Linked DNA regions of Psychrobacter arcticus 273-4. The protein of the gene in region 2 interacts with the protein of the main gene of each other region in a pairwise test. Links are inferred from orthologs where the notes say so. Each region holds a gene or a part of one and is shown on either strand. Other genes may lie near its edges.

Region 1 (3,106 bases), 120 kb from region 2 along the record:
TCGTCCACAGTTCTACTTCCGTACTACTGACGTAACTGGCGCAATCCAATTACAAGACGGTACTGAAATGGTGATGCCTGGTGATAACGTTGAGATGGGCGTAGAGCTTATCCACCCAATCGCTATGGACAAAGGTCTTCGCTTTGCAATTCGTGAAGGCGGCCGTACTGTAGGCGCTGGTGTTGTTGCTAACGTTCACGTTTAAGTCTTAGCTTACAGAGCAATCTGTAATATTAAGGTAAACGGTTAGTCAAAAGCCGCTCTCTTAACTGAGGGCGGCTTTTTTGTGGGTGTAGATATTGATGACGACCGCTCATAAAAAAGCCATCAAAATGAACGTCGCAAATATGATATAGTCGGTGAAAAGTAATATCGATACAACACGTATTACTGGTGCAAATTTTTCTTGCTTGCTGTGCCTACGCAGACAGAGGCTGCAAAAAATTTACACCAGCAATACGGTAGCGACTTTAAAGTATTTCAACTATATCTCTTGTCAGATTTAATATACTTTTACTATTTTTATATTAATTAACGTATCTAGATAGATTAATATAACGAAATATCGTCTTAAAACTTGCATTATCATTAAAACCTTGTATAATTATCAGCCTTAACACCCCTAGGCGATTGGCTCAATTGGTAGAGCATCGGTCTCCAAAACCGAGGGTTGTAGGTTCGAGTCCTACATCGCCTGCCATCTTCTTATCACATCTTTGTCATACCCCATCATCTCCGAAGTGAGTTCTTTATGAGCAATAATCAAGATAACCTCGAGACTAAGTTATCTGATGCCAAGGCAGTTGCTGGTGGAATGCTGTCTAAAGATAAGCATGTTTCAGCGGGCAATCAAACGACTGCTGTTGAAATTGCTAAGACGGGTTCAGTAAAAGATGTGATTTTGTGGCTATTAGCTGCAGCTGTTTTAATTGGTGCAACGTTAGTTAATCAATATCTACCCGGCTATTGGCAACCTGCTAATGATCTTTGGGTACGTATTGGTATTATCGTTGCTCTTTTTGTATTTGCGCTGTTATGTCTTGCATTGACTAATCAGGGCCGTGCATTTAAAACTTTATTGAAAGACGCTGCTGTAGAACTACGCCGCGTTACTTGGCCTGGCAAAGACGAAACTTTCCAATACACATGGCAAACAATTGTTATGATTGCGGTTGTTGGTTTATTAGTTTGGCTATTAGATAACTTTTTTAATTGGTTCGTTGGTATATTTATTGGTTGATGGCGCGTATTAGCGACTGTTTACCCGAAATTTATTGATAACGACTTACTTACACTGATCAGGAGCGTGATATGCGTTGGTATATTGTCCAAGCATTTTCAGGATATGAAAAGCAAGTACAGCGTTCATTAACTGATCGTATTAACCGTAGTGAATTCGCTGAGTTTTTCGGTGATGTATTGGTGCCTACTGAAGAAGTCGTCGAAATGAAAGACGGCAAAAAACGTAAAAGCGAGCGTAAGTTTTTTCCGGGTTATGTATTGATCCAGATGGAAATGAACGACAATACTTGGCACATCGTAAAAGATTGCCCACGTATTATGGGCTTTATTGGTGGTACACCAGAAACGCCAGCGCCGATTACGGAAGTAGAAGCTGACCGTATTTTAAACCGTTTGAATCAGACTGAAACTGACCCACGTCCTAAGACTCTATTTGAGCCGGGCGAAGAGTTGTTGGTTATCGATGGTCCATTCACTGACTTTAAAGGGTTGGTTGAAAAAGTGGATTATGAGAAGTCTAAATTACATTTAACGGTAAACGTATTTAATCGACCGACTCAGGTTGAGCTTGAGTTTAGTAAAGTTGAGAAGCTAGACTAAACCAGCAAAAAAGTTCATCAACCGGGGAGCTATTAGTCAATTGCCTATGTATATTGATTTGGCGCTATTACCCATTTAGGAGAGAATCATGGCTAAGAAGATTGATGGTTACATCAAACTGCAAGTGCCTGCAGGCAAAGCAAATCCTTCACCACCGATTGGTCCAGCATTGGGTCAAAAAGGCGTGAACATCATGGCGTTCTGTAAAGAATTTAACGCTGCAACCTCAAACCAAGAGCCGGGTCTACCGATTCCTACTGAGATCACTGTATACAGCGATAAGTCTTTTACCTTCATCATGAAGTCACCACCAGCTGCGTATCTACTACGTAAGGCTGCTGGCATTGCTAAAGGTTCTGGTACACCTAATACCGCTAAAGTCGGTAAAGTTGACCGTGCGCAACTAGAAGAAATCGTTAAGACTAAAGATGCAGATTTGACTGCAGCTGATCTTGACGCTGCTATCCGTACCATCGCTGGTACTGCACGTTCAATGGGTATTACCGTGGAGGGTGTATAATGTCTAAGCTAACCAAACGTCAAAAAGAAATCAATAGCCGTATTGAGCACGAAAAACAATACACGATCGAAGAAGCGGTTCAAATCTTAAACGATTTACCACCTCTTAAATTCAAAGAGTCTATTGATATCGCAGTAAACTTGGGCGTTGACCCACGTAAATCTGATCAAGTCGTACGTGGCGCAACCAACTTACCTGCGGGTACTGGTAAAACCAAACGCGTTGCTGTATTCGCTCAAGGCGCTGCTGCTGAAGCCGCTAAAGAAGCTGGTGCTGACATCGTTGGTTTTGAAGACCTAGCAGAATCAATCAAAGCCGGTAACATGGACTTTGATGTCGTTATTGCTGCTCCTGATGCAATGCGTGTTGTTGGTCAACTAGGTACTATCCTAGGCCCACGTGGTCTAATGCCTAACCCTAAAGTCGGTACGGTTACGCCTAACGTTGCTGAAGCGGTTCTTAACGCTAAAGCCGGTCAAGCACAGTATCGTGTAGACAAAGCAGGTATTATCCACACGACTATCGGTCAAGTTGGTTTTACTGCTGAGCAAGTAATCCAGAATGCTGAAGCACTGATTTCAGATTTGAGACGTGCTAAGCCTGCTACTTCTAAAGGTACTTTCATCAAGAAAATTACCTTGTCTAGCACCATGGGTCCTGGTCTAAGTATTGATCCAGTTCCATATCGCACAGCGAAATAATTAAATACCACCTGTTATTCAACGATTTTGAATAACAGGACAA
Region 2 (3,021 bases):
TTTGACCAAGACGTCCTGCAATCTGACGTGCCAGTCTTAGTAGATTTTTGGGCAACGTGGTGTGGTCCTTGTAAAGCCATCGCACCTATTTTAGAAGATTTAGCAACTGAGTACCAAGGTAAAGTTAAAATCGTTAAAGTTGACGTTGATAACAACCCACAAGCAGCAAGTCGTTTTGGTATCCGTAACATTCCTACCCTATTTGTCTTTAAAGGTGGTGAAAAAGTAGATTCAGTAATGGGCCTACAGCCAAAAGCTGAATTGGCAAAAGTGTTAGATAAGCATTTGTAACTTAACACTTGCTTGCTTTGATCGCTCTTAGTAAATACGTTAGAAATACCATAAATACTAAAGCCATTATCTGATACAGATAATGGCTTTTTTGTTGATTTTATGAGCAAAAAACGGAATTACATGACTTTTTTGGCAAAAATTATTGACAATACTATCTTTAAGCCCGTATAGTCTTCTGATAAGAGAAAACTAATGGTTTTCCTAAATATCTTGTCGCTATTCTCCTCGTGTTTATCAACAAAAACACCATCGTCATTATTAAATACCACTACTGACCGAATGACTAAACACAATGACTGATATTGAGTTTTTGACGCAGACTCTTATGTAGACTTCTTTATCTTCACCTTTTATAACTTGTCTGACTCTCTTGCGACAAGCTCGTAAATTGACACATAAAATCAAACCTACATAAATCTTAACTCTGTATATATACCCTCTATCGCCCTAATACCATTGTTTTAATCACTGTCGTGATTTGTGAATAATGGCATCTCTCATCTTATCAACTGCTAACGACCTATCTATGAATCTTACTGAATTAAAGAAAAAATCAATCGCTGAGCTACTGGCCATCGCCAAAGAGATGGGTCTTGATAATATGGCACGTAGCCGTAAACAAGATATTATCTTTGCTATTTTAAAAACCCATGCCCGTAACGGCGAGGCCATCTATGGTGATGGTGTGCTTGAAGTGCTCCCTGATGGTTTTGGCTTTTTGCGCTCATCAGAAGGCTCTTATTTAGCAGGTCCTGACGATATCTATGTCAGCCCAAGCCAAATTCGCCGCTTTAGTCTAAAAACCGGTGACAGTATCGCAGGCACAATTCGTCCACCAAAAGATTCTGAGCGTTATTTTGCCCTACTCAAAGTCGGCGAAATTAACTTTGATACGCCAGACCGCTCGCGTCATAAGCTTATCTTTGAAAACTTAACCCCATTATTTCCAACTGAGCAATTGAAGCTTGAGCTCGGTAATGGCACGACTGAGGACTTAACTGGTCGTATTATTGATCTGATTGCACCGATTGGTAAAGGGCAGCGCTCTATTATTGTTGCACCGCCTAAAGCCGGTAAAACGATGCTGCTACAGTCGATAGCACAATCAATTACCCGTAATAATCCTGAATGCTACCTTATTGTACTGCTAATTGATGAGCGTCCAGAAGAAGTTACTGAAATGGAGCGTACGGTACGTGGTGAAGTGGTTGCCTCGACCTTTGATGAACCGCCACAGCGCCATGTACAGGTTGCAGAAATGGTCATCGAAAAAGCCAAGCGCTTGGTTGAGCACAAACAAGATGTGGTCATTTTGCTTGATTCGATTACCCGCCTAGCCCGTGCCTATAACACGGTAATTCCTTCATCAGGTAAAGTATTGACCGGTGGTTTGGATGCCAATGCCCTTGAGCGTCCAAAACGTTTCTTTGGCGCTGCTCGTAATATTGAAGAAGGCGGCAGCTTGACCATTATTGCCAGTGCCCTTATCGATACTGGTAGTAAGATGGACAGCGTTATCTTTGAGGAATTTAAAGGTACCGGCAACCAAGAGATTACCCTTGAACGTGATTTGGCTGAAAAACGCGTCTTCCCAGCGATTAATATCAAAAAGTCGGGGACACGCCGTGAAGAACGTCTGCTTGATGAAGATAAACTGCGTAAAGTTTGGATCCTGCGTAAATTACTACAGCCGATGGATGGTGTACAAGCCACTGAATTCTTATTGGATCGTTTAAAAGAAGCCAAAACCAATGATGAATTCTTTGAGCAGATGAAGCGTAAATCACAGAATTAGTTTTAAATCTTTTACTACAATAAATTTTCATGAATGATGAATGTTTCACTCATAAAGGCTGCCTAAAAGGCAGTCTTTTTATTTTTATTTTTATTACTATTGGCTATGTTATTAGGCATAATCCAAATCAAAAACAGTTAGCTTACTATCAGTATAAATACAATAACCCTAAGCAAAGGCACTACCAATGACACAGTGAGGCAACATAGTTTACAGCTTACTTGCAAAGCTTAGCGTTTCTACTACGACCAGATGCACACATAAGGGCTACTATAAGCGTTAAGAACATACTGAAATATATACCGTATACTTAGTATTTTAAACTTGATTATTTAATAGGTGATATTATGAAACTTGCTAAAACTATCGCAATGACGGCTCTTACTAGCTCTGCTCTTATTATGGGTGGCTGTGCTACTAACGGATACAACAGTGGTTTGAGCAATACTGCAAAAGGCGCCACTGCTGGCGCTGTTGCTGGTGCGCTTATCAAAAGTAAAGGCGACAGCAAAGACATCGCTCGTGGCGCAATCGCTGGTGCTGCTCTTGGCGGCGCTGGTGGTTATATCTATGACCACACTAGATAATAAGTTTTAAGCAGTTATTTTGGCAAATATGTTTTAATTAAAGATATTACCTAGCCAAATAGCTGACAAAAAGCCTGCAATTAAATTGCAGGCTTTTTTGTGTGTAACGATTATTATATTAACTGTTGTTATACCCATCAATATAGCTATAGTTGAAATACTTTAAAGTCGCTACCGTATTGCTGGTGTAAATTTTTTGCAGCCTCTGTCTGCGTAGGCACAGCAAGCAAGAAAAATTTGCACCAGTAGTACGTGTTGTATCGATATTACTTTTCACCGACTATATTTTTATAATAGGCAGTTTTATAAAGCACCGCTAAACGTATCACAAGTTTGCACATTACC
Region 3 (2,924 bases), 310 kb from region 2 along the record:
TGGAGAAATAAGCCGCGCAATAACGATAAATAACTGAGTTTATAAGGCGCTTACTGTCAGACGACTTTGCTAAAAATATCATATAAGCACTTAGAAAAATACTTAAGAATTAATTTCAAACAAAGTTAATATATCATGATATGTGGTATTAACCTGAATAATTCAAGCAGCATTCACATTTATTCAGTTAACGATTGTAGCAGTTTTCATGCAATGATTTTAACTTGCTAATTTTGATGTGAGAATTTTATGTCAGATTACTTAATCGCAATCCAAAACATCTCTTTTGAGCGCGGTCTAGAAGCGCCAGGCTTAATACTACGGATTTTACTAAAATCCGCCTGCATCTGCTTGCGTAATTCTTGTGTACCCTCGCCTTGAAACACTTTCATAATAAGCGCGCCACCTTCTGGTAAGGTTGCCAACGCGAAATCGACTGCAAGCTCACATAAGTACATCATACGCGGCTGGTCAATAGCACTATTACCCGCCGTATTGGGCGCCATATCAGACAGCACCACATCGACTTGTCTATCACCAACCTCAGCCATTATATGGTCAAAAACTTCTGGCTCGCGAAAGTCACCTTGAATAAAAGTAACGTCTGGCAAGGTATCCATTGGCAAAATATCAGAGGCAATCAAAATACCTTTTTCACCGACCAGCTGACCAGCGACTTGAGACCAGCTGCCAGGGGCACTGCCCAAATCGACGACTGTCATGCCTTTTTTTATCAGATTGGTTTTTTCATTTATTTCTAATAATTTATAGGCAGCGCGGGCACGGTAGCCATCTTTTTGGGCCTTTTGCACATAATGATCATCAATATGCTCTTTCATCCAAGCACTACTGCTTTTTGACAACTTTTTGTTTTCAATACGTGTGGCCAAAATTCTTGCTCCTATAACGTGCTTTTCTATACGCGCATATATGTTTATTAAATAACGTCTGAATAGACTTTTTTGCCTTATGTCACCATGCCATCAAAAATACTTTTAGCCATGATTTTTAATATTATTGAGCTATTTATCAACTTCAAAAAGTTAAACCGATAAATTTTCTTAGTGAAAACACTGCTTTATAAGAGCATAGCGTTTATAATGTACCCATAACTGCAGTTTAACATTTTCATCACGTAAAATCGTGAAAAATCCCGCTGATCTCATGCAAGATGATCATAGATTAATTATAATGGTCATTAATTGCTCTCAATCTTATTATCTTTTATTTTTATCAACCCCTAGGAATTCTATGCAACTTGATAACGCAACCATCAAACGCCTAAAAGGCATTGGTCATGATCTTAAACCGATCGTTATGATTGGCAATAAAGGCGTCACGCCAAGCATCACTGAAGAGATTGATCGCGCTTTATCAGATCATGAACTCATCAAAATAAAATTGCCTGCTGGTACCAAGGAAGAGCGTGATGTGATCGGCGCTGAGCTTGCTGCTACTGCGAAGGCAACTTTGATTCACTCAATTGGTCGTATGGCGCTATTGCTACGTAAAAACCCAAATGCCAATCCTAAGCTTTCAAATCTTGCCCGTAATGCGTAATACGTCATTACTTTAATGTCTGTTGAATATAAACTTGCTTAAGATAGCCTGCTGATTTATTTTTAGACAGATGATGACGGTAAATAATAAAAGCCGCGATGCAATTTTTTGCTCGCGGCTTTTATGTCATTTATAGTTCATTATTTAACATGCGATATTCGTTATCAGATATATCATATTTTATGATACTAATGATTTTTGAGGTAATGAGACTATGAGCCAAATTTTTGATTTATACGTAGCGACTGAAACCTTAGCAGATGACGCGCAGCAACTTGGCGTGACGGTAGAAGCTTTACAGGATATTAGTGTACAGGTAAGCGCAACGCTTATAGCGCAGCCGGAAGCTTACTTGCAGCTAGCGTATCGTGTGACGTTACCTCTTAAGTGCCTAGCTACTCAATTAACTTGGCCGAAGTGGCAATCAAATAAGGTCGGCTTTAATGATTATCTGTGGGAGCAAACTTGTCTGGAGTGCTTTTTAGCAGGCCGCTTAATCGGTAAAAACTATTCGATACATAATGACAGTCTGCTAGATCATAATGATAGAACCACCAATAAGACAACGTCCTATATTGAGATCAATGCCAGTCCTGACGGTCAGTATGCGCTTTATGAGTTTGATAGCTATCGCAATCCTGCGACACTACCGCCAAAACCTGTCTTACAAGCTGATAGACAGACACACGCTTTTATTGATTGGAATAATATCTCAAAGCTGCAAACTGCGTCTCAAACGTCAGCTTCTCAGCTTTATCAGTATGAGCGCCGTTTTAGAATACCTTTGAGTCAATGGTATGATGACGCTACTTGTGATTCCGGTTATGACCGCGTTCTCGACTACATACATCCTTGCGTCATTTTGTCATTTGACGCTACGGTTTTATATTTTGCACCCAAACATGCCGCTCCACCCGACTTTCATAATCGTCAGTATTGGACACCATTTGATAGGCTAGCAGCCCTTACCAAGTAAAAATATCAACTGAATAGCTAGCCTTATGTAAGACATAAAAAAACTCAGTAATGTCATAAAGAGCATTACTGAGTCCGGAGAGAGCGCTTAACTGATACTTATTTGTCAGCCATAGCAAGGTAGATGCCACGGTCCGATGCGTCATCAACATATTTGGAATCGCGCCATGTTGTATAAGCATAGACACCACTGTATGGGCTGATGCTGTTTTGACGGAAGTCAGACACCCAATCATTACCATCAAAGATTTGGATATGGCCATGTGGACGGTTTGATGAGCGATCATAGACAATAACATCACCCACTTGAGGCTGCATGTTATTACTGATTTTGGTAAAGCCAGCTTGTGAGAGTGTGCCGCGAGAGGCATACTGATACGCTGAAGGGT

Evidence for each region.
Region 1: the proteins of rho (region 2) and nusG interact in binary tests that used the Escherichia coli proteins (3 or more experiments, as listed by UniProt). The link is inferred for Psychrobacter arcticus 273-4 from one-to-one orthologs.
Region 3: the proteins of rho (region 2) and PSYC_RS09010 interact in binary tests that used the Escherichia coli proteins (3 or more experiments, as listed by UniProt). The link is inferred for Psychrobacter arcticus 273-4 from one-to-one orthologs.

Annotation. Positions count from the first base shown.
Region 1 is NC_007204.1:2,335,541-2,338,646, reverse strand. What follows is about bases 136-3,076. They hold nusG (transcription termination/antitermination protein NusG), read left to right. Parts: upstream 136-1,311; coding sequence 1,312-1,842; downstream 1,843-3,076. Other genes in these bases: rplA (50S ribosomal protein L1), read left to right, coding at 2,362-3,063; rplK (50S ribosomal protein L11), read left to right, coding at 1,931-2,362; secE (preprotein translocase subunit SecE), read left to right, coding at 752-1,240; tuf (elongation factor Tu), read left to right, coding at 136-205. Outside these bases: more of tuf, read left to right, coding at 1-135. UniProt on the Escherichia coli protein: Part of the processive rRNA transcription and antitermination complex (rrnTAC). The complex forms an RNA-chaperone ring around the RNA exit tunnel of RNA polymerase (RNAP).
Region 2 is NC_007204.1:2,455,392-2,458,412, forward strand. The notes cover bases 99-2,954. They hold rho (transcription termination factor Rho), read left to right. Parts: upstream 99-820; coding sequence 821-2,089; downstream 2,090-2,954. Other genes in these bases: trxA (thioredoxin), read left to right, coding at 99-291; PSYC_RS10315 (glycine zipper 2TM domain-containing protein), read left to right, coding at 2,437-2,676. Outside these bases: more of trxA, read left to right, coding at 1-98; PSYC_RS10320 (KPN_02809 family neutral zinc metallopeptidase), read right to left, coding at 2,980-3,021. UniProt on the Escherichia coli protein: Facilitates transcription termination by a mechanism that involves Rho binding to the nascent RNA, activation of Rho's RNA-dependent ATPase activity, and release of the mRNA from the DNA template.
Region 3 is NC_007204.1:2,143,338-2,146,261, forward strand. What follows is about bases 147-2,905. They hold PSYC_RS09010 (YhbY family RNA-binding protein), read left to right. Parts: upstream 147-1,251; coding sequence 1,252-1,560; downstream 1,561-2,905. Other genes in these bases: PSYC_RS09005 (RlmE family RNA methyltransferase), read right to left, coding at 258-890; PSYC_RS09015 (DOMON-like domain-containing protein), read left to right, coding at 1,775-2,536; PSYC_RS09020 (CHAP domain-containing protein), read right to left, coding at 2,635-2,905. Also shown: more of PSYC_RS09020, read right to left, coding at 2,906-2,924.